One region of the Franconibacter daqui genome, then DNA from elsewhere that is predicted to be linked to it. Evidence: predicted binding sites of a transcription regulator. Region 1 holds the regulator's gene; each other region holds the start of a gene.
The links. The regulator sigma-54, encoded in region 1, starts transcription at its own class of promoters, with help from an activator protein. The targets are predictions, from matches to a motif close to GTTGGCACANNTTTCGCTNT.

Region 1 (8,037 bases):
GTCTACAGCGCTGACCGCCTGGTATTTGCCGCCTCCCTGCTCTGCCGCAGCCTGGGCGTTCCCCCGCTGATTATTGGCATGACGGTCGTAGGCATCGGCACTTCTCTGCCGGAAATTCTGGTCGCCACCGCCGCCGCGCTGCATGGTCAGGCGGACCTGGCGCTGGGTACGGCGCTCGGCTCAAACATCACGAACATTTTATTGATTCTCGGCCTGGCGGCGTTGCTGCACCCTTTTTATGTTCACTCCGGCGTGCTGCGCCGCGAGCTGCCGATCATGCTGCTGGTCAGCGCGCTGGCAGGCGTTTTCTTTTATGATGGCGCGCTCTCGCGCCTTGATGGTTCAGTCTTGCTGTGCATGGCGGCGGCCTATATCTGGCTCATCGTTAAAGTCGCCCGAATAGCGGAGCGTAAGGGTAATGATAGCCTCACTCGCGAACAGCAGGCGGAATTACCGCGCGAAGGCAGTCGACCGGTTGCCTTTTTATGGCTCGGCGTTGCGCTTATCATTATGCCAATGGCCACGCAGATAGTGATAGATAACGCCACCGTGCTGGCGAATAGCTTTGGCATCAGCGAACTGACCGTCGGCCTGACTTTTATTGCTATAGGCACCAGCCTGCCGGAGCTTGCAACCGCCATCGCCGGCGCCCGCAAAGGCGAGGATGACATAGCTATCGGCAATATCATAGGTTCAAATATTTATAATATTGCTATTGTGCCAGGTCTGACTGCATTGCTCGCGCCAGGCGAAATCAACCCGCTGTTGTTTACCCGGGATTATGGCGTGACGCTGCTGGTCAGCGTTATCTTCGCCCTGCTCTGCTGGCGGCGCGCTCGTCATATTGGTAAACGCGCCGGGGCCGGGTTGCTGTGCGGCTTTGTCGTATGGATGGCGATGCTCTTCTGGCTCTCGCCCCGTCTTACAGGATGAATCGGAAACAGATTATGTCGCAGATAGATTTGCCGCCGGGCTTTGACTTTCAGCAGGCCGGCAGAGATGTGCTGGAAATTGAACGTGAAGGCCTGGCGCAGCTCGACCAGTACATTAATACAGATTTTAGTAAGGCTTGTGAAAGCATGTTCTACTGCCAGGGCAAGGTGGTCGTCATGGGCATGGGCAAATCAGGCCATATCGGGAAAAAAATGGCGGCGACTTTCGCCAGCACCGGCACGCCTGCTTTTTTTGTTCATCCAGGCGAGGCGAGCCATGGCGATCTGGGCATGGTTACGGCGCAGGATATCGTTATCGCTATCTCTAATTCCGGCGAGTCTAATGAAATCCTCGCGCTTATCCCTGTGCTGAAACGCCTGCAGGTGCCGCTCATCTGTATCACAAGCCGCCCCGAAAGCGCCATGGCGCGCGCGGCGGATATTCATCTTTGCGTGAAAGTGCCGAAAGAGGCCTGCCCGCTTGGCCTGGCGCCGACCTCCAGCACAACCGCAACGCTTGTCATGGGCGACGCGCTGGCGGTGGCGCTTTTGAAAGCGCGCGGGTTTACCGCTGAAGATTTTGCGCTATCTCACCCTGGCGGCGCGCTGGGCCGCAAGCTGCTGCTGCGCGTGAACGATATTATGCACACCGGCGATGAGATCCCCCGCGTCAGCAAAGAGGCGACGCTTCGCGACGCGCTGCTGGAAATCACCCGTAAAAACCTCGGCATGACGGTTATTTGCGACGATCTAATGAAAATCGAAGGGATTTTCACTGATGGCGATCTACGTCGTGTCTTTGATATGGGCGTCGATCTGCACAAATTGCATATCGTTGATGTCATGACCCGTGGCGGCATTCGCGTAAGGCCGGGGACGCTGGCAGTTGAAGCCTTGAATCTGATGCAGTCGCGCCATATAACCTCTGTCCTGGTTGCCGATGGCGACCAGTTGCTCGGTGTGGTACATATGCATGATTTGCTGCGCGCGGGCGTAGTCTAAGAAAGGAAAGCATTGATGAGTAACGCAGATGGCGCGGTCGCGACCTGTTACGGGCCAGTGAGCGCGCAGGTTATGGCGCGGGCGGAGCAGATTCGTCTGCTCATTCTTGATGTCGACGGCGTCATGTCCGACGGCTTGATTTATATGGGCAACAGCGGCGAAGAGCTAAAGGCGTTTAACGTACGAGATGGCTACGGGATTCGCTGCGCGCTGACCTCCGGCATTGAGGTGGCGATTATTACCGGCCGCAAAGCGAAATTGCTGGAAGACCGCTGCGAAACGCTCGGCATAACCCATCTCTACCAGGGGCAATCCGATAAGTTAATAGCTTACCGTAACTTGCTGGAAAAACTGGCGCTGGCACCCGACAATGTGGCTTATGTGGGCGATGATTTGATTGACTGGCCGGTCATGGCGGAGGTTGGGCTGAGCGTGGCGGTGGCCGACGCGCATCCGTTGCTCATTCCGCGCGCCGATTATGTTACCCGCATTCATGGCGGACGCGGCGCGGTGCGGGAAGTCTGCGATCTTCTGCTGCTGGCGCAGGGCAAGCTTGATGAGGCCAAAGGGCAATCTATATGAGTAAAACCAGACGCTGGGTGATTATCCTGCTGGCGCTGGCGGTGTTGGTGCTGATTGGCATTAACCTCGCCGACCAGGAGGAAACCGGACCAGTGGCGACAAGTGACAACGAGCCAACTTACCAGAGTGAACATTCCAGCACGCTGGTTTACAGCCCGGAAGGCGCAATGAACTACCGGCTTGTGGCGCAACATGTGGAGTACTACTCCGCCGACGGCGTCTCCTGGTTTACACAACCAGTGATGACCACCTTCGATACCCAGAGCGCTGACAAAACGCCCACCTGGTCAGTTAAGGCAGATAAAGCCAAACTGACTAATGACAGGATGCTGTACCTTTACGGTCACGTTGAGGTCAACGCGCTGACTGCGGATTCGCAGTTGCGCCGAATTACAACGGACGAAGCGCAAATCAACCTGATAACTCAGGATGTCTCGTCAGATAAGCTCGTCACGTTATACGGCACCAGCTTTAACTCCAGCGGCCTGAAAATGCGCGGAAACTTACGCAATAAAAACGCCGAGCTGATTGAAAAGGTTAGAACCTCGTATGAAATTCAGAACAAACAAACTCAGCCTTAATCTCGCCCTCTCCGGCGTGTTGCTGGCCGCCAGCTGCTCAGCGTTTGCCGTAACAGGCGATACTGAACAGCCGATACATATCGAGTCCGATCAGCAGTCGCTGGATATGCAGGGCAACGTCGTCACCTTCACCGGTAATGTCGTCGTCACTCAGGGCACCATTAAGATCAACGCCGATAAGGTGGTGGTTACCCGTCCGGGCGGCGAGCAGGGTAAAGAAGTTATCGACGGCTACGGCAATCCCGCCACGTTCTACCAGATGCAGGATAACGGCAAGCCGGTGAAAGGCCACGCCTCGCAGATGCATTACGAACTGCAAAACGATTTTGTCGTGCTGACCGGTAAAGCCTATCTGGAACAGCTCGACAGCAATATCCAGGGCGACAAAATCACTTATCTGGTGAAAGAGCAGAAAATGCAGGCCTTCAGCGATAAGGGCAAGCGCGTGACCACGGTGCTGGTGCCGTCGCAGCTGCAGGATAAAAACAACTCCCAGGCGCCAGCGCAGAAAAAGAGCAACTAACTTCTTATGGCAACATTAATCGCGAAAAACCTCGCTAAAGCATACAAAGGCCGACGCGTCGTTGAAGATGTCAGCCTGACGGTGAAATCGGGCGAAATCGTCGGCCTGCTCGGGCCGAACGGCGCCGGTAAAACCACCACGTTCTACATGGTCGTCGGCATTGTGCCGCGCGATGCCGGCAATATCATTATTGATGAAGAAGATATCAGCCTGCTGCCGCTGCACGCCCGCGCCCGTCGCGGTATTGGTTATCTGCCGCAGGAAGCCTCTATCTTTCGCCGTCTGAGCGTATACGACAACCTGATGGCGGTACTGCAGATCCGCGACGATCTGAGCAGCGAGCAGCGCGAAGATCGCGCGAAAGAGCTGATGGAAGAGTTTCATATCGATCATCTGCGCAACAGCCTCGGCCAGGCGCTTTCCGGCGGTGAACGTCGCCGTGTGGAGATCGCCCGCGCGCTGGCCGCCAACCCGAAATTCATCCTGCTCGACGAACCTTTCGCCGGGGTAGACCCTATTTCCGTTATCGACATCAAGCGCATCATTGAACACCTGCGCGACAGCGGCCTGGGCGTTCTCATCACCGACCACAACGTCCGTGAAACGCTGGCCGTTTGTGAACGCGCTTATATCGTCAGCCAGGGGCACCTTATCGCCCACGGCACGCCCGATGAGATCCTGCAAGACGAGCAAGTTAAGCGCGTCTATCTTGGGGAAGAGTTCAGACTCTGATAGGGTAGAGCAACGGACAGCGAGCCCGCGCCATCGTATTCCGGCGTCGCGCCCTGCCAGGACAGGTATACTAATACTTATCACCTGAGGAAATTTGCTCTGAATATGAAGCAAGGTTTGCAACTTAGGCTTAGCCAACAACTTGCCATGACGCCCCAGTTGCAACAGGCCATCCGCCTGTTGCAGTTGTCGACGCTGGAACTGCAGCAAGAACTTCAGCAAGCGCTGGAAAATAACCCACTGCTTGAGCAAACCGAATTTCATGATGAGATAGCCACTCAGGAAGCGCAAAGCAGCGAAGGGCTGGATACCGCCGAAGCGCTCGAACAAAAAGAGATGCCGGAAGAGTTACCGCTCGACGCCAGCTGGGACGAGATCTATACGGCAGGCACCCCCTCCGGCAACGGCGTGGATTATCAGGATGACGAGCTGCCTGTTTATCAGGGTGAAACCACCCAGTCGCTGCAGGATTACCTGATGTGGCAGGTTGAGCTGACTCCCTTCTCCGATACCGACCGTGCCATCGCCACGTCGATTGTCGACGCCGTCGATGAAACCGGTTATCTCACCGTCGCGCTGGAAGATATCCTGGAAGGCATGGGCGATGAGGAGATAAGCCTCGACGAAGTGGAGGCGGTATTAAAGCGGGTGCAGCGCTTTGACCCTGTCGGTGTGGCGGCGCGCGATCTGCGCGACTGTCTGCTGGTGCAGCTTTCGCAGTTTTCCAGAGAGACGCCATGGATTGAAGAGGCTCGTCTTATCATCAGTAACCATCTTGATTTGCTGGCGAACCACGACTTCCGCAGCCTGATGCGGGTCACCCGGCTGAAAGAAGAGGTGCTGAAAGAGGCGGTCGCGCTGATACAGTCGCTCGATCCGCGTCCCGGCCAGTCGATTCAGACCGGCGAGCCGGAATATGTCATACCGGATGTGCTGGTGCGTAAGCATAACGGTCGCTGGACGGTAGAGCTTAATGCCGACAGCATTCCGCGTCTTAAAATTAACCAACAATACGCCGCGATGTGCACTACCGCGCGCAATGAGTCCGACAGCCAGTTTATTCGAAGCAATTTGCAGGAAGCGAAATGGCTGATTAAAAGCCTGGAGAGCCGCAACGATACGCTGCTTCGCGTAAGCCGCTGTATCGTCGAGCAACAGCAGGCTTTTTTTGACAAGGGCGAAGAGTACATGAAGCCGATGGTGTTGGCGGACATCGCCCAGGCGGTAGAGATGCACGAATCAACTATCTCCCGCGTCACAACGCAAAAATATCTGCACAGCCCGCGAGGCATTTTTGAACTGAAGTATTTCTTCTCCAGCCATGTGAATACGGAGGGCGGCGGCGAAGCCTCATCCACCGCCATCCGCGCGCTGGTGAAGAAATTAATAGCCGCGGAAAATCCCGCGAAGCCGCTGAGCGACAGTAAGCTGACATCCATGCTGTCCGATCAGGGCATCATGGTGGCCCGCCGTACTGTGGCGAAGTATCGAGAGTCTTTATCTATTCCGCCGTCTAATCAGCGCAAGCAGCTGGTTTGACTCAACCGATAAGGAAGACACTATGCAGCTCAACATTACTGGACATAACGTCGAAATCACTGATTCCCTTCGTGAATTTGTGAACACGAAGTTCGCTAAGCTGGAGCAGTACTTCGAAAGGATTAACCAGGTTTACATAGTGCTGAAAGTGGAGAAAGTCACTCACATCTCGGACGCCACGTTGCACGTTAACGGCGGCGAGCTTCATGCCAGTGCGGAAGGTCAGGATATGTACGCCGCCATCGACGGTTTAATTGATAAACTGGCGCGGCAACTTACTAAACATAAAGATAAACTGAAACAACACTGATTGTCCGGGCGTTTAGCTGATGTATTAACGGCTCGTTATTCACCGAATAGCGGGCCGTTAGCACAGAGAATGCTTAGGTGAACTTATGATGAATAATGATTCCGCTCTGCAACTGAGCAATGTCCTGAACCAGGAATGTACCCGAAGCGGGGTGCATTGCCAGAGTAAAAAACGCGCGCTGGAAATCATCAGTGAACTGGCCGCGAAGCAGCTTAGTCTGCCGCCGCAGGTGGTGTTTGAAGCCATTCTCACGCGCGAGCGAATGGGCAGTACCGGCATCGGCAACGGCATCGCCATTCCGCATGGTAAGCTTGAAGAAGATACCCTGCGCGCCGTAGGCGTATTCGTACAACTGGAAACGCCTATTGCTTTTGACGCTATCGACAATCAGCCGGTCGATCTGCTCTTCGCCCTGCTGGTGCCGGCCGATCAGACCAAAACGCATTTGCATACGCTCTCGCTCGTGGCAAGGCGGCTGGCGGATAAAACGATCTGTCGTCGTCTGCGCGCGGCGCAAAGCGATGAAGAGCTTTATCAAATCATCACCGAAGGCGGCGATGAGAGCGAATAACGGGCTGCAAAGCTCGATAAGAGGGGCGCTTGCCGCCCGTATTGACCCAGGGAGAGACTGGAGATGGTGCTGATGATCGTCAGCGGGCGTTCGGGCTCCGGAAAATCGGTAGCTCTGCGCGCGCTGGAAGACATGGGATTCTACTGCGTGGATAACCTGCCGGTAGTGCTGCTGCCTGAGCTGGCGCGGACGCTGGCGGACAGACAGATTTCCGCCGCCATCAGTATCGACGTGCGCAATATGCCCGAGTCGCCGGAGATCTTCGAGCAGGCGATGAATAACCTGCCGGATGCGTTTTCTCCGCAATTGCTGTTTCTGGATGCCGATCGCAATACGCTCATCCGCCGTTACAGCGACACTCGCCGTCTGCACCCTCTCTCTGGCCGCAACCTCTCGCTGGAGAGCGCCATCGACGAAGAGAATAACCTGCTGGAGCCGTTACGCTCCCGGGCCGATCTGATTATCGACACCTCGGAAATGTCCGTGCATGAGCTGGCGGAAATGCTGCGTACGCGCCTGCTCGGCAAACGCGAGCGTGAATTAACGATGGTGTTTGAATCCTTTGGCTTTAAGCATGGCATTCCTATCGACGCCGACTACGTCTTCGACGTTCGCTTCCTGCCCAACCCGCACTGGGATCCGAAGCTGCGCCCTATGACCGGGCTTGATAAACCGGTGGCCGCCTTCCTTGACCGCCATACCGAAGTGCATAACTTTATCTATCAAACCCGCAGCTATCTGGAACTGTGGTTGCCGATGCTGGAAACCAACAACCGCAGCTACCTTACGGTCGCTATTGGCTGTACTGGTGGTAAACATCGCTCGGTCTACATTGCGGAACAGCTGGCCGACTATTTCCGTTCACGCGGTAAAAACGTCCAGTCCCGTCACCGCACGCTGGAAAAACGCAAATCATGACCGTAAAACAAACCGTTGAGATAACCAATAGGCTCGGCATGCATGCCCGGCCAGCCATGAAGCTGTTCGAGCTGGTGCAGAGTTTTGATGCGGAAGTGCTGCTGCGTAATGAAGCGGGCACGGAAGCGGAGGCGAGCAGCGTAATCGCCCTGCTGATGCTGGATTCCGCCCAGGGCGGTCAGATTGAAGTGGAAGCGACGGGTCCCCAGGAACAAGAGGCCCTGTCAGCGGTTATCGCCCTGTTTAAAGCCGGCTTTGACGAAGATTAACGGCTTTGCTCTGGCGCATGCAAAAGGCGGGTCAGCTCCAGGCTAACCCGCCTTTTTTGTCGCTCAGGCGGTTATGCC
Region 2 (8,037 bases), on a different contig from region 1:
TGCTCCATCAGCGCGTAAAGCCCGCCGATAAAGGCGGTCAGCATGCCAAGCAGCATCACCAGCACGCCCCACCACAGCGGCAGCGCGCTGTCGATGAGCGACATCATCAGCAGGCCGTAAAGCCCCACCTTCAGCACCACGGCAGAAAAGAGCGCGGCGGCCGGACTCCCCGCCTGGGCATGCGCCTGCACGACGCCGCCATGCAGCGGCACAAGGCCCGCCAGCAAGCCAAAGCCCGCAAGCCCCAGCAGACGAACGCCGTCGCCGAGCGGCTGAGGGGCGGTGAGCTCATGCAACTGCGTAAAGTTCAGCGTGCCATACTGTCGCCACAGCAGCCCGCAGGCGAAAATCAGCAGCAGCGTGCCGCAGCGCCCGAGCGCGAACCAGAGCTTGCCTGCGCCGCTCTCGCCGGTTAGAAAAACGGCGGCAAGGCTCATTATCTCCGCCATGACCACCAGGGTGGCGAGGTTATCCGCGGTGACCGCAAGCGTGGCGGCGGCCAGCAGCAGGTTCAGCAGCCAGCCTTCGGTTCGCGGCGCGCCCGGGCGATCGCCCGCAAGCTGAAAGAGACTGACAAAAAAGCCCGGCAGGCCAAAAGCCAGCAGCCAGACGCTGTTGAGCGGCCCCAACTGTACGGTGAAGTGCCCTATGCCAAGCGCAGCGATGGTCGCCGGGCGCAGCTCGCCCAGCACCAGCGCCCCCGCCGTCAGCGCGCCAAGGCTGCCGAGCAATCCGCTCGCCGCCGCGACGAACGCGCTCAGCGGCTTATGCGGGCGCAGCAGCAGCGAAAGCAGCGCGCCGCCGAGAAATATCGCCAGCGCCCCATTCAGTAAAGTCACGATGCTCATGCGTTTCCTCTGCTTATGTCAGGCAACTGCGACAGATCGCCGAAGTCGGAATAGAGCGTCAGCTCGCGTTTGCGGCGGCTGGCGCGGGCGATGTCGTGGTTATCGACAAGCCTTAACGCGTTGGTCGGGCAGGTGCGCACGCACGCCGGGCCCGCGTCGTCAAAGGCGCATAAATCGCACTTCACCGCCACGGCGCGTATGCCGGGCGTCCAGTCGAGAAAAGCGCCGACGTGGGCCGGCGCCGGGGGCGCAGGGGGCGCCTTCGGGCTGTTGACGTTGGCGGGAACATGCAACGGACGGCTGCCGGAGAATTCAATCGCGCCAAACGGGCAGGCAATACCGCAAAGCTTGCAGCTTACGCACAGGCTCTCATTGAGCTGGACCGCCCCCGCCTCGCGGTTAATGGCGTTTACCGGGCAGACCTGGGCGCAAGGCGCATCTTCGCAGTGGCGGCAAAGCTGCGGCGCGGAGTCTTTTTCATTGCGCATCACCTGCAGGCGCGGTCGGGACTGCAGACCGTGCAGGCGATGGGTCTCTGCGCAGGCGGCTTCGCAGGTGCGACAGCCGATGCAGAGCGAAGAGTCAGCAAGGATAAAACGATTCACCAGTCATTCCTCAGGTGAGACATTTTTGACGAAATGTGTCGACGTCGACAGTCGCCGACACGTAAACGTGTCAGGCCACGTCAGGCTTGCGTGGGTTCGCCAGCAGCGCGCTGATGCGCAGCGGCGCATCGCCCTGCACCGCCTCATACAGCCCCTCATACACGGCGCTGATTTTATTGAGGTAATGCTCAAGCACGCGCTCGCGGTCGCGGATATCCACCGCGCCATCAAGCAGCCCGTTCTGGTCCAGCCGGGCGCTGGCGATGCAGGCCTGCTCACGCCCGTCGCGGCTCTCCACGAGATAGTTAATGGTGTGGCAGTTAAAGCCTTCGGCCTGCTCCACGCGAATAACGAAGTGGTCGAAGAGAAAGAAGCTGAGCCCGGTCTGCGGCTCGCAGCCCATGGCGTGATGCAGCTTATGTTTCGACAGGGTGATGGCCTGGACCAGGGTATTGCAGTAGGTATGCCAGTGCGACTGCAGGCTGCGGTGACGATCCGCGATAAATTCTGCTTTCTGGCTTAGTTCGGAAAGGATCATGGCGTAACTCTCATTTACGGGTAGCAGTCCCGTTTAGCATGAACCGTGCCATTTTTTATCCCATTGTATTTTAATGACTTTATTTAGAATGACAGCGTCTGTGCGCTGTCATGACGTGTCATTTCGACAGCCTCGACACCCTTTCTGCCGACACCGTTTTTCCTCTGGCACCGTTATTGCATTGCCCGTCCAGGGCGTCGGCCCATGGCTTCGGAGGTTTTATGCATGAACTCACCCTCTGCCAGCGGACGGTAGAAATTATTGAACAACAGGCGCAGCGGCTCGGCGCGCGGCGGGTGACCGGCGTCTGGCTGGAAATCGGCGCGTTTTCCTGCGTTGAGCAAAGCGCGCTGGCGTTCTGCTTTGAGCTGGTGTGCCGCGATACCTGCGCGCAAGGCTGCGCGCTGCATCTGGCGCAACAGGCGGCGGAGTGCTGGTGTCATGACTGCGAGCAGCATGTTCATCTGCTGACCCAGCGCGTCAGGCGCTGTCCGCAGTGTAACGGCGTGAACCTGCGCATCGTCGCGGACGACGGCGTGCAGATCAAACGCCTGGAAATCGAACAGGAGTAGCTATGTGTACCACCTGCGGTTGCGAACACGGCAACCTTTATATCGAAGGGGATGAACGCAACCCCCACTCGGCGTTTCGCGCCGCCCCCTTCGTTCCGGCAGCCCGCACTCAGGCCGCTATCACCAACGTTAATCTGTTTATCCCCGCCGTCGCCCCGCAGGGCGATCTGCATTACGGACGCGGCGAAGCGGGCACCCACGCGCCGGGGCTAAGCCAGCGCAAGATGGTGGAGATTGAAATTAATGTGCTGGAGAAAAATAACCGGCTGGCGCAGCGCAACCGCCAGCGCCTGAACGAACGGCGACAGCTGGGGTTAAACCTTGTTTCCAGCCCCGGCTCCGGCAAAACCACCCTGCTGACGGAAACCCTGAAGCGGCTGCACGGTAAAACGGCCTGTGCCGTCATTGAAGGCGACCAGCAAACGGTGAACGACGCCGAGCGCATCCGCGCGACCGGCACCCCCGCGCTTCAGGTGAATACCGGTAAAGGCTGCCATCTGGATGCGCAGATGGTGGCCGACGCCATGACCCGGCTCCCCCTCGCTGATGGCGGCATTCTGTTTATTGAAAACGTCGGCAACCTGGTCTGCCCGGCGGGGTTCGATCTTGGCGAACGGCATAAGGTGGCGGTGCTCTCCGTGACCGAGGGCGAAGACAAGCCGCTTAAATATCCGCACATGTTCGCCGCCGCCTCGCTGCTGCTGCTGAATAAAATCGACCTGCTGCCTTACCTCGATTTCGACGTGGAAAAATGTCTGGCCTGCGCGCGCGAGGTCAACCCGGATATCGACATCCTGCTGGTTTCCGCCACCAAAGGCGACGGCATGGAGGCCTGGCTCGCCTGGCTGGAGGCGCAGCGATGTGCATAGGCATTCCCGGGCGGATTTGCGAACTGGGCGAGGGTAACCTCGCCCGCGTTGAGGTCAGCGGCGTGAAGCGCGAGGTGGATCTTACGCTTGTCGGCACCCATGACGAACATGGCGCGCCGCGTCTTGGCCAGTGGGTGCTGGTGCATGTCGGCTTCGCCATGAGCCTGATTAACGAACAAGAGGCGCTGGATACCCTCGATGCGCTGCAAAACATGTTTGACGTGGAGCCGGACGTCGGCCCGCTGCTCTACGGCGAGGAGGCATGCTGATGCGCTATGTGGATGAATACCGCGAGCCGCAGCGGGTAATGCAGCTTATCGACAGGCTGCGCGAGCGGGCGGCGCGGCTGCCCTGGAGCGCTGAACGGCCGCTGCGCATTATGGAGGTGTGCGGCGGACACACCCACGCCATTTTCAAATTCGGGCTGGACCAGTTGCTGCCAGAGAACGTTGAGTTTATTCACGGCCCCGGCTGCCCGGTCTGCGTACTGCCGATGGGGCGCATCGACAGCTGCATTGAAATCGCCGAGCGCCCTGGCGTTATCTTCTGCACCTTCGGCGACGCCCTGCGGGTGCCGGGGAAAAACGGCTCGCTGTTGCAGGCGAAAGCGCGCGGCGCGGATGTGCGCATCGTCTATTCGCCCCTGGACGCGCTGAAGATTGCCGAAGAAAACCCGCAGCGCGACGTGGCGTTCTTCGGCCTGGGTTTTGAAACCACCATGCCCGCCACCGCCCTGACGCTTCGGCAGGCGAAAGCCCGCGGCGTGGAAAACTTCTTTTTCTTCTGTCAGCACATCACGCTGATCCCAACCCTTGCCAGCCTGCTTTCGCAACCGGATAACGGCATCGATGCGTTTCTCGCACCAGGGCATGTCAGCATGGTTATCGGCATCGCCCGCTACGATTTTATCGCCACGCAATATCAGCGGCCGCTGGTCGTGGCGGGCTTTGAACCGATGGACTTGCTGCAGGGCGTGCTGATGCTGGTGGAGCAGAAAATCGCCGGGCGGAGCCGGGTGGAAAACCAGTACCGCCGCGTGGTGCCGGACGCGGGCAACCCGGCGGCGCAGCACGCTATTGATGATGTTTTTTGTGTGGAAGGCGACAGCGAATGGCGCGGGCTCGGCGTGATAAACGGCTCGGGGGTCAAGCTTCGCGAAGCGTACCAACGCTTTGACGCCGAGGCCCGCTTTGCGCCCCGTAAGCACCAGGTCAGCGATGACCCGCAGGCGCGCTGCGGCGAGGTGCTGACCGGGCGCTGCAAACCCGCGCAGTGCCCGCTGTTCGGCGCGCGCTGCAACCCGCAAAACGCCTTCGGCGCGCTGATGGTCTCCTCAGAGGGGGCTTGCGCGGCGTGGTATCAGTACCGTTCTCAGGAGTGTGAAGCATGAACACCATTACCCTCGCCCACGGCAGCGGCGGCCAGGCGATGCAGCAGTTAATCGGCCAACTTTTTATGCGGGCGTTCGCTAATCCCTGGCTTGACGAACAGGAAGATCAGGCACGCCTGCCGCTTGCGGAGCTCACCGCGCGCGGCGATCGCCTGGCGTTTTCCACTGACAGCTACGTCATCGACCCGCTCTTTTTTCCCGGCGGCGATATCGGCAAGCTCGCCGTCTGCGGCACGGCTAACGACGTGGCGGTCAGCGGCGCGCTCCCGCGCTGGCTCTCCTGCGGCTTTATTCTTGAAGAGGGGCTTGCGTTGGCGACGCTTGAGCGCGTGGTGAACAGCATGGCGGCAACCGCCCGCGAAGCGGGGATAGAGATTGTGACCGGCGATACCAAGGTGGTGCCGCGCGGCGCGGCGGATAAGCTTTTTATCAACACCGCCGGGCTGGGGGCGATTCCGGCGACGATTCACTGGAGCGCCGCTTCGCTGACGCCGGGCGACCTGCTGCTGGTTTCCGGCACGCTCGGCGACCATGGCGCCACTATCCTTAATCTGCGTGAGGAGCTGGGGCTTGAAGGGGCGCTTTCGAGCGACTGCGCCCTGCTCTCGCCGCTGATTGAGGCGCTGTGCCCGATCCGGGGAGTGAAAGCGCTGCGCGACGCCACCCGCGGCGGCGTTAACGCGGTGATGCATGAGTTCGCCGCCAGCAGCGGCTGCGGCATGGCGCTTCAGGAGAAGGCGTTGCCGCTTAAGCCGTCGGTACGCGGCGTGTGCGAGCTGCTGGGACTGGACGCCCTTAACTTCGCCAATGAAGGAAAGCTGGTGATTGGCGTGGCGCGGGAAGCGGCGCAACAGGCGCTGGAGACGATGAAGGCGCATCCGCTGGGGCGTGACGCCGCGATAGTCGGCGAAGTCACCGCCAGCGCGGGCGTGCGGCTTTGCGGGCTCTACGGCGTGAAGCGCACGCTTGATCTGCCGCATAGCGAACCGTTGCCGCGGATCTGCTAAAGCCTGTTCCTGCGCAAAAAACCATTAATTAGCCTTTAGTTATTATAGTGCTTTGCTTGTTTCGCCTTTTGCGAAACCTTTCCGGATGAGTCTAATGTCATACACTCCCATGAGCGATCTCGGCCAGCAGGGGCTGTTCGATATCACCCGCACGTTATTGCAACAGCCGGATCTCTGCGCGCTGGCGGAAGCGCTGAAAACGCTGGTGAAAAGTTCTGGCATGGCGGATCGGGTTAATATCCTGCTTTACCACCCTAAGCATCAGCGGGTCTGTTTTTACAGCGTCGATAACCTCGGCAAAGCGGTGCAGTACGAAGATGAAACCGTGCTTTCCCACGGTCCGGTTCGCCGGGTGCTCTCCCGCCCGGAGGTGCTGCATTGCGACTATCAAGAGTTCGCCGAGACCTGGCCGCCACTCGCGGCGCTGGCCCTCTACCCGCCCTTCGGCCACTACTGCCTGGCGCCGCTTGCCGCCGAGGGGCACATTTTTGGCGGCTGCGAGTTTATTCGCAACGCCAACACGCCGTGGAGCGAAAACGAGTACTCCCGGCTGCAAACCCTGACGCAAATCGTCAGCGTGGCGGCAGAGCAGATCCAGACGCGCGTGGGCGATAATCAGAATTACCAGCTGCTGTGCCGGGAGCGCGACGACTTTCGCATTCTGGTGGCGATTACCAACGCCGTGCTGTCAAAGCTGCATCTCGATGAGCTTGTCACCGAGATCTCGCGCGAGATTCATTACTACTTCAACATCGACTCGGTCAGCGTGGTGCTGCCCTCGCCCCGCAAGGGCAAGCTCACCATCTGGTCCACCCACTACGTTGACGAAGCCGCGCCGCTGCACGACCAGAGCGAAGTTACCGCAAAAGGCACCCTTTCAGAACGGGTGCTGAAGAGCCGCGAAATGCTGCTGGTTAACCTGCACCAGCGCGACGAACTCGCCCCTTATGAACGCATGCTGTTTGAAATGTGGGGCAACCAGATCCAGACGCTCTGCCTGCTGCCGCTGATGTTTGGCGATAAAATGCTCGGCGTGCTGAAGCTTGCCCAGTGTGAGGAGCATATTTTCACCGCCGCCAACCTGAAGCTGCTGCGCCAGATTGCCGAGCGCATCGCCATCGCGGTCGATAACGCGCTCGCCTACCAGGAGATCCACCGGCTAAAAGAGCGGCTGGTGGATGAAAACCTGGCGCTGACCGAGCAGATAAACAACGTACCGGCGGATTTCGGCGAGATTATTGGCCGCTCTGACGCGATGACCGCGGTGATGAAGCAGGTGGAAATGGTGGCGAAAAGCGACAGCACGGTGCTTATCCTCGGCGAAACCGGCACCGGCAAAGAGCTTATCGCCCGCGCTATTCACAACCTCAGCGAGCGCAACGGGCGGCGGATGGTGAAACTCAACTGCGCCGCCATGCCCTCGGGCCTGCTGGAGAGCGACCTTTTCGGCCATGAGCGCGGCGCATTTACCGGCGCCAGCGCCCAGCGTATCGGCCGTTTTGAGCTGGCGGACAAGAGCAGCCTGTTTCTTGACGAAGTGGGCGATATGCCGCTGGAGCTGCAACCAAAGCTGCTGCGCGTGTTGCAGGAACAGGAGTTCGAGCGGCTCGGCAGCAACAAAGTGATTCAGACCGACGTACGGCTTATCGCCGCCACTAATCGCGACCTGCGCCAGATGGTGGCCGACCGGGAGTTTCGCAGCGACCTCTACTACCGCCTGAACGTTTTTCCCATCAACCTGCCGCCGCTGCGCGAGCGCCCGGAAGATATCCCGCTGCTGGTAAAAGCCTTCACCTTTAAAATCGCCCGTCGCCTCGGGCGCAGCATCGACAGCATTCCCGCCGAAACGCTGCACGCCTTAAGCCAGATGGAGTGGCAGGGCAACGTGCGCGAGCTGGAGAATGTGATTGAGCGCGCGGTGCTGCTGACGCGCGGCAACGTCTTGCAGCTTTCGCTGCCGGAAGTGGCCTTCACCGCCCCGAAGAAAGCGACGCTGACGCCCGCGACCGACGAGATGCGGGAGGGCGAAGATGAATATCAGCGCATTGTGCGGGTGCTGAAGGAGACCAACGGCGTCATCGCCGGGCCTAAAGGCGCGGCGCAGCGTCTGGGGGTGAAGCGCACCACGCTGCTTTCGCGCATGAAGCGGCTGGGGATAGAGAAGGATGCGCTGTAGCGCTGCCCTACGGGGCGGGGACCTGGCGGCGC
Region 3 (8,037 bases), on a different contig from region 1:
CACCGCCGCCTTCCTGTAACGGGATCGCGGTCTGCTGCACCGGTACCAGGTTCAGGTCGATTTTAGTGCCGCCCTGGGTTACTGCTGGTTTAACCTGGTCAGTTACCAAAACAATCTTGTTGTCGATGGTGATGGCGGCGCTCAGCAGAATGCGGGCATTCGGCTGTACGTCGGCCGGGTTAAACGGCAATACGAAGCTGAATGGCGCCTGCTTGCCTTCGGTACGTACCGCTTTTTGCGCGATAACACGGGAAGGCGCGTCAGACTGCGAGGCGTCGGCGAGCGTTACGGTCAGCACGGCATCCGGCGGCAGCGCCACTTTCTGACGGACCCAGACCGTACCGGAGACGTTAGGCTGTTTAATAACCGGCTGTGTCGCCACGCCAGCGGTGTTCGGATTCGGCGCCGGAACCGCTATGTCCGCGCTTTTATCCTTTGCGCAACCCGCCAGAGCAACCGCAACCGCTAAACCACTTAACATGTGCACGAGTTTCATTGCGTTCTCCTTATTTTCAATGCACCAGTGAGCGCGATAACTCACCAGAAGTGAGTGGTCAGAACTTGCTTGTCGTGCTAAGTGTGGCACAGGTCACTGATTTTCGCCTGGTAATGGGCCGCCATTAAGATAATTCCACCCCTCGGACCAGTTGTGGTTCTACGTTATACTCTCGTTACTTTCCCGGCACCGCTGTGCTTTCTTTTGCTGTTGAGGACCCGTTATGAGTCAGGCGCTGAGCAACCTACTGGCATTGTTGAATCTGGAAAAAATTGAAGAGGGGCTGTTTCGCGGCCAGAGCGAAGATTTAGGTCTGCGGCAGGTCTTTGGCGGCCAGGTCGTCGGGCAGGCGCTTTACGCTGCTAAAGAGACCGTGCCGGCAGAACGTCTGGTGCACTCTTTCCACAGCTATTTCCTGCGCCCGGGCGACAGTCAGAAGCCGATTGTGTATGACGTTGAAGTGCTGCGCGATGGCAACAGCTTCAGCGCCCGGCGCGTAGCGGCTATCCAAAACGGCAAACCTATTTTTTACATGACCGCCTCGTTCCAGGCGCCGGAAGCGGGTTTCGAGCATCAAAAAACGATGCCTGCCGCGCCGTCGCCCGAAGGGCTGAAATCGGAAACCGATATCGCCCGGGCGCTGGAAAAGTTCCTGCCACCGCAGGTGAAAGAGAAGTTCCTTAGCGATAAGCCGCTCGAAATTCGCCCGGTGGAGTTTCATAACCCGCTGAAAGGACACGTGGCGGAGCCGACGCGCCAGGTGTGGATCCGCGCTAACGGGGCGATGCCGGACGATTTCCGCGTGCACCAGTCGCTGCTGGGCTACGCCTCCGACTTTAACTTCCTGGTAGTGGCGCTGCAGCCGCACGGCGTGGGCTTCCTGGAGCCAGGCATGCAGGTGGCGACTATCGACCACTCCATGTGGTTCCACCGTCCGTTCGACATGAACGAGTGGCTGCTCTACAGCGTGGAGAGCACCTCCGCCTCCAGCGCGCGCGGCTTTGTGCGCGGCGAATTCTGGAGCATGGACGGCAAACTGGTCGCCTCTTCTGTGCAGGAAGGGGTGATGAGGAAGCGCGGTTAAGTAAGCCGTGACGGCGGGCCGCCCTGACGTTCAGGCGCGCCGTTTGCTGGCTGAATATGCGAAACGCCACCGGAAAGACGCTGCGCCACTGGTTTTACCTCTCCCCTGAAAATAAAAAACCTCCCGCACGCGGGAGGTTTTAACAGGAGAGATGCTCTACTCAGGCGTTGTAGGCATTCTCGCCGTGGCTGTTGACGTCCAGACCTTCGCGCTCCTGGTCTTCCGGTACGCGCAGACCAACCGTCATATCCGCCAGTTTGTAGCCGATGAACGCCACCACGCCGGACCAGACCACGGTAACCGCAATACTTTCCAGCTGCACCAGCACCTGGTGACCCATGGTCACGCCTTCTGCGTAACCCACGCCACCCAGCGAGCTTGCTGCGAACACGCCGGTCAGGATGCAGCCCACGATGCCGCACACGCCATGCACGCCGAAGACGTCGCACGGGTCATCAACGCGCAGCCAGCGTTTCAGCATGGTGACGCCCCACAGACCCGCCAGACCCGCCGCGATGCCGACAATCAGAGAACCGCCGACGCCGATGTAGCCGCAAGCCGGAGTCACGCCTACCAGACCCGCGATAGCGCCGGAGCAGGCGCCCAGCAGAGAAGGCTTGCCGCGCAGCGCCCATTCACCGAAGACCCAGGCGAGAATGGCAGCGGCTGTCGCCACAACGGTGTTCAGGAACGCCAGACCGGCGATTTCATTCGCCGCACTGGCGGAGCCGGCGTTGAAGCCAAACCAGCCAAAGTAAAGGATCGCCGTGCCGATAAAGACCATCGGCAGGTTATGCGGTTTGAACGCTTCTTTGCCAAAGCCCACGCGTTTACCCACCAGGTAAGCGCCTACCAGGCCCGCCACCGCGGCGTTAATGTGCACAACGGTGCCACCTGCGAAATCCAGCGCGCCATGAGAACCCAGCAGGCCGCCGCCCCACACCATGTGGGCGATAGGCACGTAGGAGAGCGTCAGCCATACCACCACGAAAATAAGCACGGCGGAGAAGCGAATGCGCTCAGCCAGCGCGCCGACAATCAGCCCCACGGTAATACAGGCGAACGAACCCTGGAACGCCACGTGGATGTACTGGTAGAAGCTGCCCATGAGATCGGTGATGTTAATACCCTTCAGCAGGATCCAGTTAAGGTTACCGAAGAAGCTGCCGCCGGAGCCAAACGCCAGCGAGTAGCCGTAAACCACCCAGAGAATGCAGACCAGCGCGAAAGTCACGGAGATCTGCGTCAGCATGGAGAGCACGTTTTTACCGCGCAGCAGGCCGCCATAAAAGAGCGCCAGGCCAGGTACGGTCATAAAGAGCACCAGTGCGGTGCAGATCATCATAAAAGCGTTGTCCGCTTTGTCCGCCACCGCCGGAGCGGCCATGGCAAGGCCGGGCAGAAGCGAAAGCAGGCCGAGGCCAGATTTCAGTGCTGTGTGTTTCATCTTTTCCATTCCTGTCACGGTTGGCCAGTTACAGTGCCGCTTCGTCGGCTTCGCCGGTACGAATACGAATCACGCGTTGCAGCTCGGCAACGAAAATTTTGCCGTCGCCAATTTTGCCGGTATAGGCAGCTTTACTAATGACATCAATCACTTCATCAAGTTGGTCGTCTGCAATAGCAACGTCAATCTTCACTTTCGGCAGGAAGTTAACGCTGTATTCGGCACCGCGGTATAACTCGGCGTGGCCCTTCTGGCGACCAAAGCCTTTCACCTCGGTTACCGTCAGCCCCTGAATGCCAATTGAAGAAAGCGCCTCGCGCACGTCTTCCAGTTTGAATGGTTTGATTACCACGGTAACCAGCTTCATAAATCCCCTCCAGTCGAATTGGGTAATGGCCGCAGCTAACAACTTTGTTAAAGCAAGCGGCGTGCCAGGAATGAAAAAGCGGGAGATTTTGCGCCCGGCAAGCGGGCATTCATGGAGTGAATGAGTAAGAAAAAAGTGTGACCGGGATTCAGATTGTTCCTGGAAAGCAAAAACGCACCATGCTGGTGCAGGGTGCGTTGCATTTTTGCACCAGCAAAGCGAGCGGCTGGCGCGGTGCGTAATTATAGTGCATCAGGCGATAAGCGACTCTTCCCGCTCGCTCGCTTCCAGCTCTTCGCCTGCCAACTGAAGCTGATACATCTGCCAGTAGCGCCCTTTCGCGGCGAGCAGTTCCTGATGCGTGCCGCGTTCAACGGCCTGGCCGCGGTGAAGCACCATGATCGTATCCGCTTCCACAATGGTGGAAAGACGATGCGCGATGACCACAAGCGTGGTGTGTTCACGGATAGCCGCCAGCGCCTGTTGAATCGCCTGCTCGGTGCCGGAGTCGATATTGGCCGTCGCTTCATCGAGGATCAAAATTTGCGGCGTATCGACCAGCACGCGGGCCATCGCCAGCAGCTGTTTCTGGCCGACAGAGAGGTTATTGCCCTGTTCGCCAAGACGGGTGTGGATACCCTGCGCCATGCCGCGCGCCAGCTCCGCCAGTTGCACCGTCTCCAGCGCCTGCCAGACCTGTTCTTCGCTGATGTCGCGCCCGAGGGTGACGTTGGCGAAAAACGAATCCGCCAGCACCACCGGGTCCTGCTGCACCATCGCCACCCCCTTGCGCAGCGCGCCATGGCTCAGGCTCTGGAGCGGCCGCCCGTCGAGGCGAATTTCGCCGCGCGTCAGCGGGTAATATCCCATCAGCAGGTTCGCGAGCGTGCTTTTACCGCTGCCGGTATGGCCCACCAGCGCAACGAAATGACGCGACGGAACGCGCAGGTCGATATCCTGCAAAACCAGACGATCGTCGCGATAAGCGAACGAAACATTATCGACGTCGATCGATCCGCTTTGCAGCGGCCGATCGTCATCGCCGTAGTTCTGGCGCGGCCTGTCCATCAGCTCGAAGACGCGCTCGCCCGCCACCACCGCCTGTTGCAGCATCGACTGCTGGGTGGTGAGCTCGATAAGCGGTTCGTTAAGGCGTCCAAGATAGCTAATAAAGGCGTACAGCACCCCAACCTCTATCGTGCCAACTGACGTAAAGCCGAACAGCATCAGCAACCCGCAGAGCACCAGCGCGGAAAAGAGGCTTAACAGCGGACGCAGCAGGAAACCATCCAGGCGCAGCGTCTGCATGCGCGCCAGATAGTGCGAATGGCTCGCTTCATTCATCCGTTCGCCAAAGCGCGCCTGCTGGCGAAACTGCTGGATGACGCTCATGCCGTTGATCACTTCGTTAAAGCCGTCGTTGATATCTGCGAGATAAGCGCGCACCCGGCGCACAATGGGGGTGCTGTAGCGCTGATAAATCAGCATTACAATCAGCACCGCCGGAAAGATGGTGATAGCCACCAGCGCCATCCGCCAGTCGAGGCTGAACATGGCCACCAGCATCGCGCCCACCAGCGCCGCGCTGCGCAATACCGTTGCGACAACGGTGACGTAGAGATCGCGGATAACTTCGGTGTCGTTGGTCACGCGGGAGATAAGCTGCCCTACCGGCTGGGTGTCGAAGGCGCCGAGCGGCTGGCGCAGCGCGGCGTCCATCGCATCGGTGCGAAGCTGCTGCACCACGCCCACGGCCGCTTCGTTAAACAGCAGCGACTGCCAGTAGTGCAGCCCGGCGGCGAGCAGTTGCAGCAGGAGATAAACCGCCGCCAGCCCGCTGACCAGCGCAAGCGGCATACGATGCTGCGCGACGAGGTTGTCAATAAAGTAGCTGATGAGCGCCGGGCCGCTGACTTCCGCGGCGGCGGCAACCCACAGCATAACCACCGCCATCGAAAGCGGTTTACGCCAGGGCTTGCCATACGCCAGCAGGCGTTTTAGCGTCGGCCACAGCTGACCAAAATTACGCATTCATCGCCTCCTGTTGGTTCTCTTCCGGCGCGTCGTCCAGCGCCGCTTCAAGCTGCTGATAGCGGTACATATCGCGATACCAGCCCGGCTGGCTCGCCAGCTGTTCATGCTGACCCCGCTGGGCTACATGACCGTGCTGCAGCACCAGAATTTCGCTCGCTTCGGTCAGCGCCGAAAGGCGATGGGCGCTGATGATAACCGTACGGTCTTCTCCCCACTGGCGCAGGTTGTGCAGGATCTGGTGTTCCGTGCGCCCATCTACCGCCGAAAGCGCGTCATCCAGAATCAGCATCTCTGCGTTCAGCAGCAGAGCGCGGGCAATGGAGATACGCTGCTTCTGCCCGCCGGAGAGCATCACGCCGCGCTCGCCCACTTCGGTGTCGTACCCCTGCGGCAGGCGCAGAATATCTTCGTGCACGCAGGCGAGTTTCGCCACATGCTCAATCTCCTGCTGCGTGGCTTCAGGCTTGCCGAGGGCGATATTGTTCGCCACCGTGTCAGAGAAGAGGAACGGCGTCTGGTTCACAACGGCCAGCCGGGCGCGCCAGTCATCCAGCTTCAAACGAGGCAGCGGGATGTCATGAAAGCGAATCTCCCCTTCATCAACATCGAAATGGCGCTGTATCAGCGTTAACACGGTGCTTTTCCCCGCGCCGGTCGGCCCGCACAACCCTAACATCTGCCCCGGCTTCAGGGCGACGTTGAGGTTTTGCAGCGTCGGCTGGGTAACGCCAGGATAACGGAAGGCGCGGATAGCCACGCGCAGCTCGCCGCGTCCCGGCGGCGCGCTTTCGTCGCCGTCGTGAACGACAGGCGCCTCAGCAAGCATGGCGCGAATGCGGCTGTACGCCGCGCTGCCGCGCTCGACGATGTTAAACATCCAGGCCAGCGCCAGCATCGGCCAGATCATCAGGCCCAGATACATCGTGAAGCTGGTGAGCTGGCCGAGCGTCAGCGTGCCGTTCATCACCATCCAGCTGCCGCCGCCGATAGCCAGCAGGTTCGCCATGCCGATGGCGATGTAAATAGTCGGGTCGAAGCGGGCATCCACACGCGCCACCCGCAGGTTCTTCTGCCCCGTCTCCCGCGCGTCTTCGGCGAACAGCGCCGACTGACGGTCCTCCAGCCCGAACGCCTTGATCATGCGGATGCTGGTCATGCTCTCCTGAGTGCGATCGTTAAGCGTTGAAAACGCCGCCTGCGCCGCCTTGAAGCGGTGGTGCAGCTGGTCGCCGTAGCGCTTAATGACAATGGCCATCACTGGCATCGGCAGCAATGCCAGCAGCGTAAGCTGCCAGCTTATTTGCGTGCTCATGACTATCAGCACCGCGCAGCCCATCACCAGCGAATCCACCAGCGTTAATACCCCTTCGCCCGCGGCAAAGACCACGCGGTCGACGTCGTTGGTGGCTCGCGCCATTAAATCGCCGGTGCGGTGGCGTAAGTAGAACTCAGGATGCTGGCGGCTGAGCTGGCGATAAAAATCGCGGCGCAGCTCAACGGCAAGCTGATAAGACGCGCCGAACAGCAGCACGCGCCAGACGTAGCGCAGCAGATAAACCACAATCGCAATCGCCACCATGACGCCTATCCACAGTAAAATCTGCCCGGCGGTGTAGTGGCGTTGGGTGACGCCGTCCACAATAACGCCCACCAGTTTTGGCGGCACGAGTTGCAAAACGGCGATAATGATAAGCAGGGCTACGGCGCCGAGATAGCGTCGCCACTCCCGGCCGAAGTACCAGCTTAACTGAGCAAATAATCGCAAAACGTTTGTCCTGATTGTCTTTAATGACGATAAGCGCAGGGATGGAGTATAGGTGGCCGCTAAAGGCTACGCCTCCACCGGCAGGGCTGTGGTGTATTTTATCTGCTCCATGGCGAAACTCGAAGTGACCTCGGAAAAGCCCGGCACCTGGTTCACCAGTCGCTTGTAAAACTCGTCATACCGCTTCATATCCGCTACCTGAACCTGCATCAGGTAGTCGTACTCCCCCGCCATGCGCCAGAAGCCCAGCACCTCAGGCATGCCGCTGACCACCGAGACGAAGTGGCTATACCACTCGCGGTTATGGTGCTGGGTTTTGATAAGCATAAACGCCGTCAGGCCGAGGCCGAGCTTTTCCGGGTCCAGCAGCGCCACTTTACCCGTGACATAACCTTCTTCTTCCAGACGCCGGAGCCGTTTCCAGCAGGGGGTTGTTGTCAGATTAACGGCATCGGCGAGCGCCTGCAAAGAGCGGGTGCAGTCACTTTGCAGCAACGCAAGGAGCTTGCGGTCAATTTTATCTAACATAGCGGCCACCAGGAGAATAATTTTCTCTTATTCAAGCCGCCTGTAGGTGAAATGGCAACGTTTTTCCCCGCGATCTTCGTTACTCTAAGCACAAATTGACAAACGGATCACGCGCATGACCAGCTCCTGGGTACGCCACGCCATTACTGAAATCAACGCTGATAACCAGCGTTCTGCGGATACGCACCTGCTGCGCCTGCCGCTGCCCGCCTTTCCGGGCATTTACCTCTATCTGAAAGATGAAAGCACTCACCCGACCGGCAGCCTGAAGCACCGCCTCGCCCGCTCTCTTTTTCTCTACGCCTTAAGCAACGGC

Region 2: the regulator sigma-54 is predicted to act here: its motif matches at 2,155-2,174, upstream of hypA (hydrogenase maturation nickel metallochaperone HypA).
Region 3: the regulator sigma-54 is predicted to act here: its motif matches at 3,444-3,463, upstream of glnK (P-II family nitrogen regulator).

The regions. Positions count from the first base shown of each region.
Region 1 covers NZ_BMKJ01000002.1:80,575-88,611, reverse strand. Annotated here, with positions in the region: gene IEX01_RS09715 (calcium/sodium antiporter) at 1-933, shown strand, start outside; gene kdsD (arabinose-5-phosphate isomerase KdsD) at 948-1,934, shown strand; gene kdsC (3-deoxy-manno-octulosonate-8-phosphatase KdsC) at 1,950-2,516, shown strand; gene lptC (LPS export ABC transporter periplasmic protein LptC) at 2,513-3,097, shown strand; gene lptA (lipopolysaccharide ABC transporter substrate-binding protein LptA) at 3,066-3,620, shown strand; gene lptB (LPS export ABC transporter ATP-binding protein) at 3,627-4,352, shown strand; gene rpoN (RNA polymerase factor sigma-54) at 4,458-5,891, shown strand; gene hpf (ribosome hibernation promoting factor) at 5,914-6,201, shown strand; gene ptsN (PTS IIA-like nitrogen regulatory protein PtsN) at 6,287-6,772, shown strand; gene rapZ (RNase adapter RapZ) at 6,836-7,690, shown strand; gene npr (PTS phosphocarrier protein NPr) at 7,687-7,959, shown strand.
Region 2 covers NZ_BMKJ01000001.1:1,043,608-1,051,644, reverse strand. Annotated here, with positions in the region: gene hycC (formate hydrogenlyase subunit 3) at 1-848, opposite strand, end outside; gene IEX01_RS05050 (4Fe-4S dicluster domain-containing protein) at 845-1,453, opposite strand; gene hycA (formate hydrogenlyase regulator HycA) at 1,524-1,991, opposite strand; gene hypA (hydrogenase maturation nickel metallochaperone HypA) at 2,213-2,563, shown strand; gene hypB (hydrogenase nickel incorporation protein HypB) at 2,566-3,432, shown strand; gene IEX01_RS05030 (HypC/HybG/HupF family hydrogenase formation chaperone) at 3,423-3,701, shown strand; gene hypD (hydrogenase formation protein HypD) at 3,701-4,822, shown strand; gene hypE (hydrogenase expression/formation protein HypE) at 4,819-5,829, shown strand; gene flhA (formate hydrogenlyase transcriptional activator FlhA) at 5,924-8,005, shown strand.
Region 3 covers NZ_BMKJ01000001.1:241,188-249,224, reverse strand. Annotated here, with positions in the region: gene IEX01_RS01185 (YbaY family lipoprotein) at 1-496, opposite strand, end outside; gene tesB (acyl-CoA thioesterase II) at 720-1,580, shown strand; gene amtB (ammonium transporter AmtB) at 1,741-3,027, opposite strand; gene glnK (P-II family nitrogen regulator) at 3,056-3,394, opposite strand; gene IEX01_RS01165 (SmdB family multidrug efflux ABC transporter permease/ATP-binding protein) at 3,647-5,425, opposite strand; gene IEX01_RS01160 (SmdA family multidrug ABC transporter permease/ATP-binding protein) at 5,418-7,193, opposite strand; gene IEX01_RS01155 (Lrp/AsnC family transcriptional regulator) at 7,260-7,721, opposite strand; gene IEX01_RS01150 (PLP-dependent cysteine synthase family protein) at 7,837-8,037, shown strand, end outside.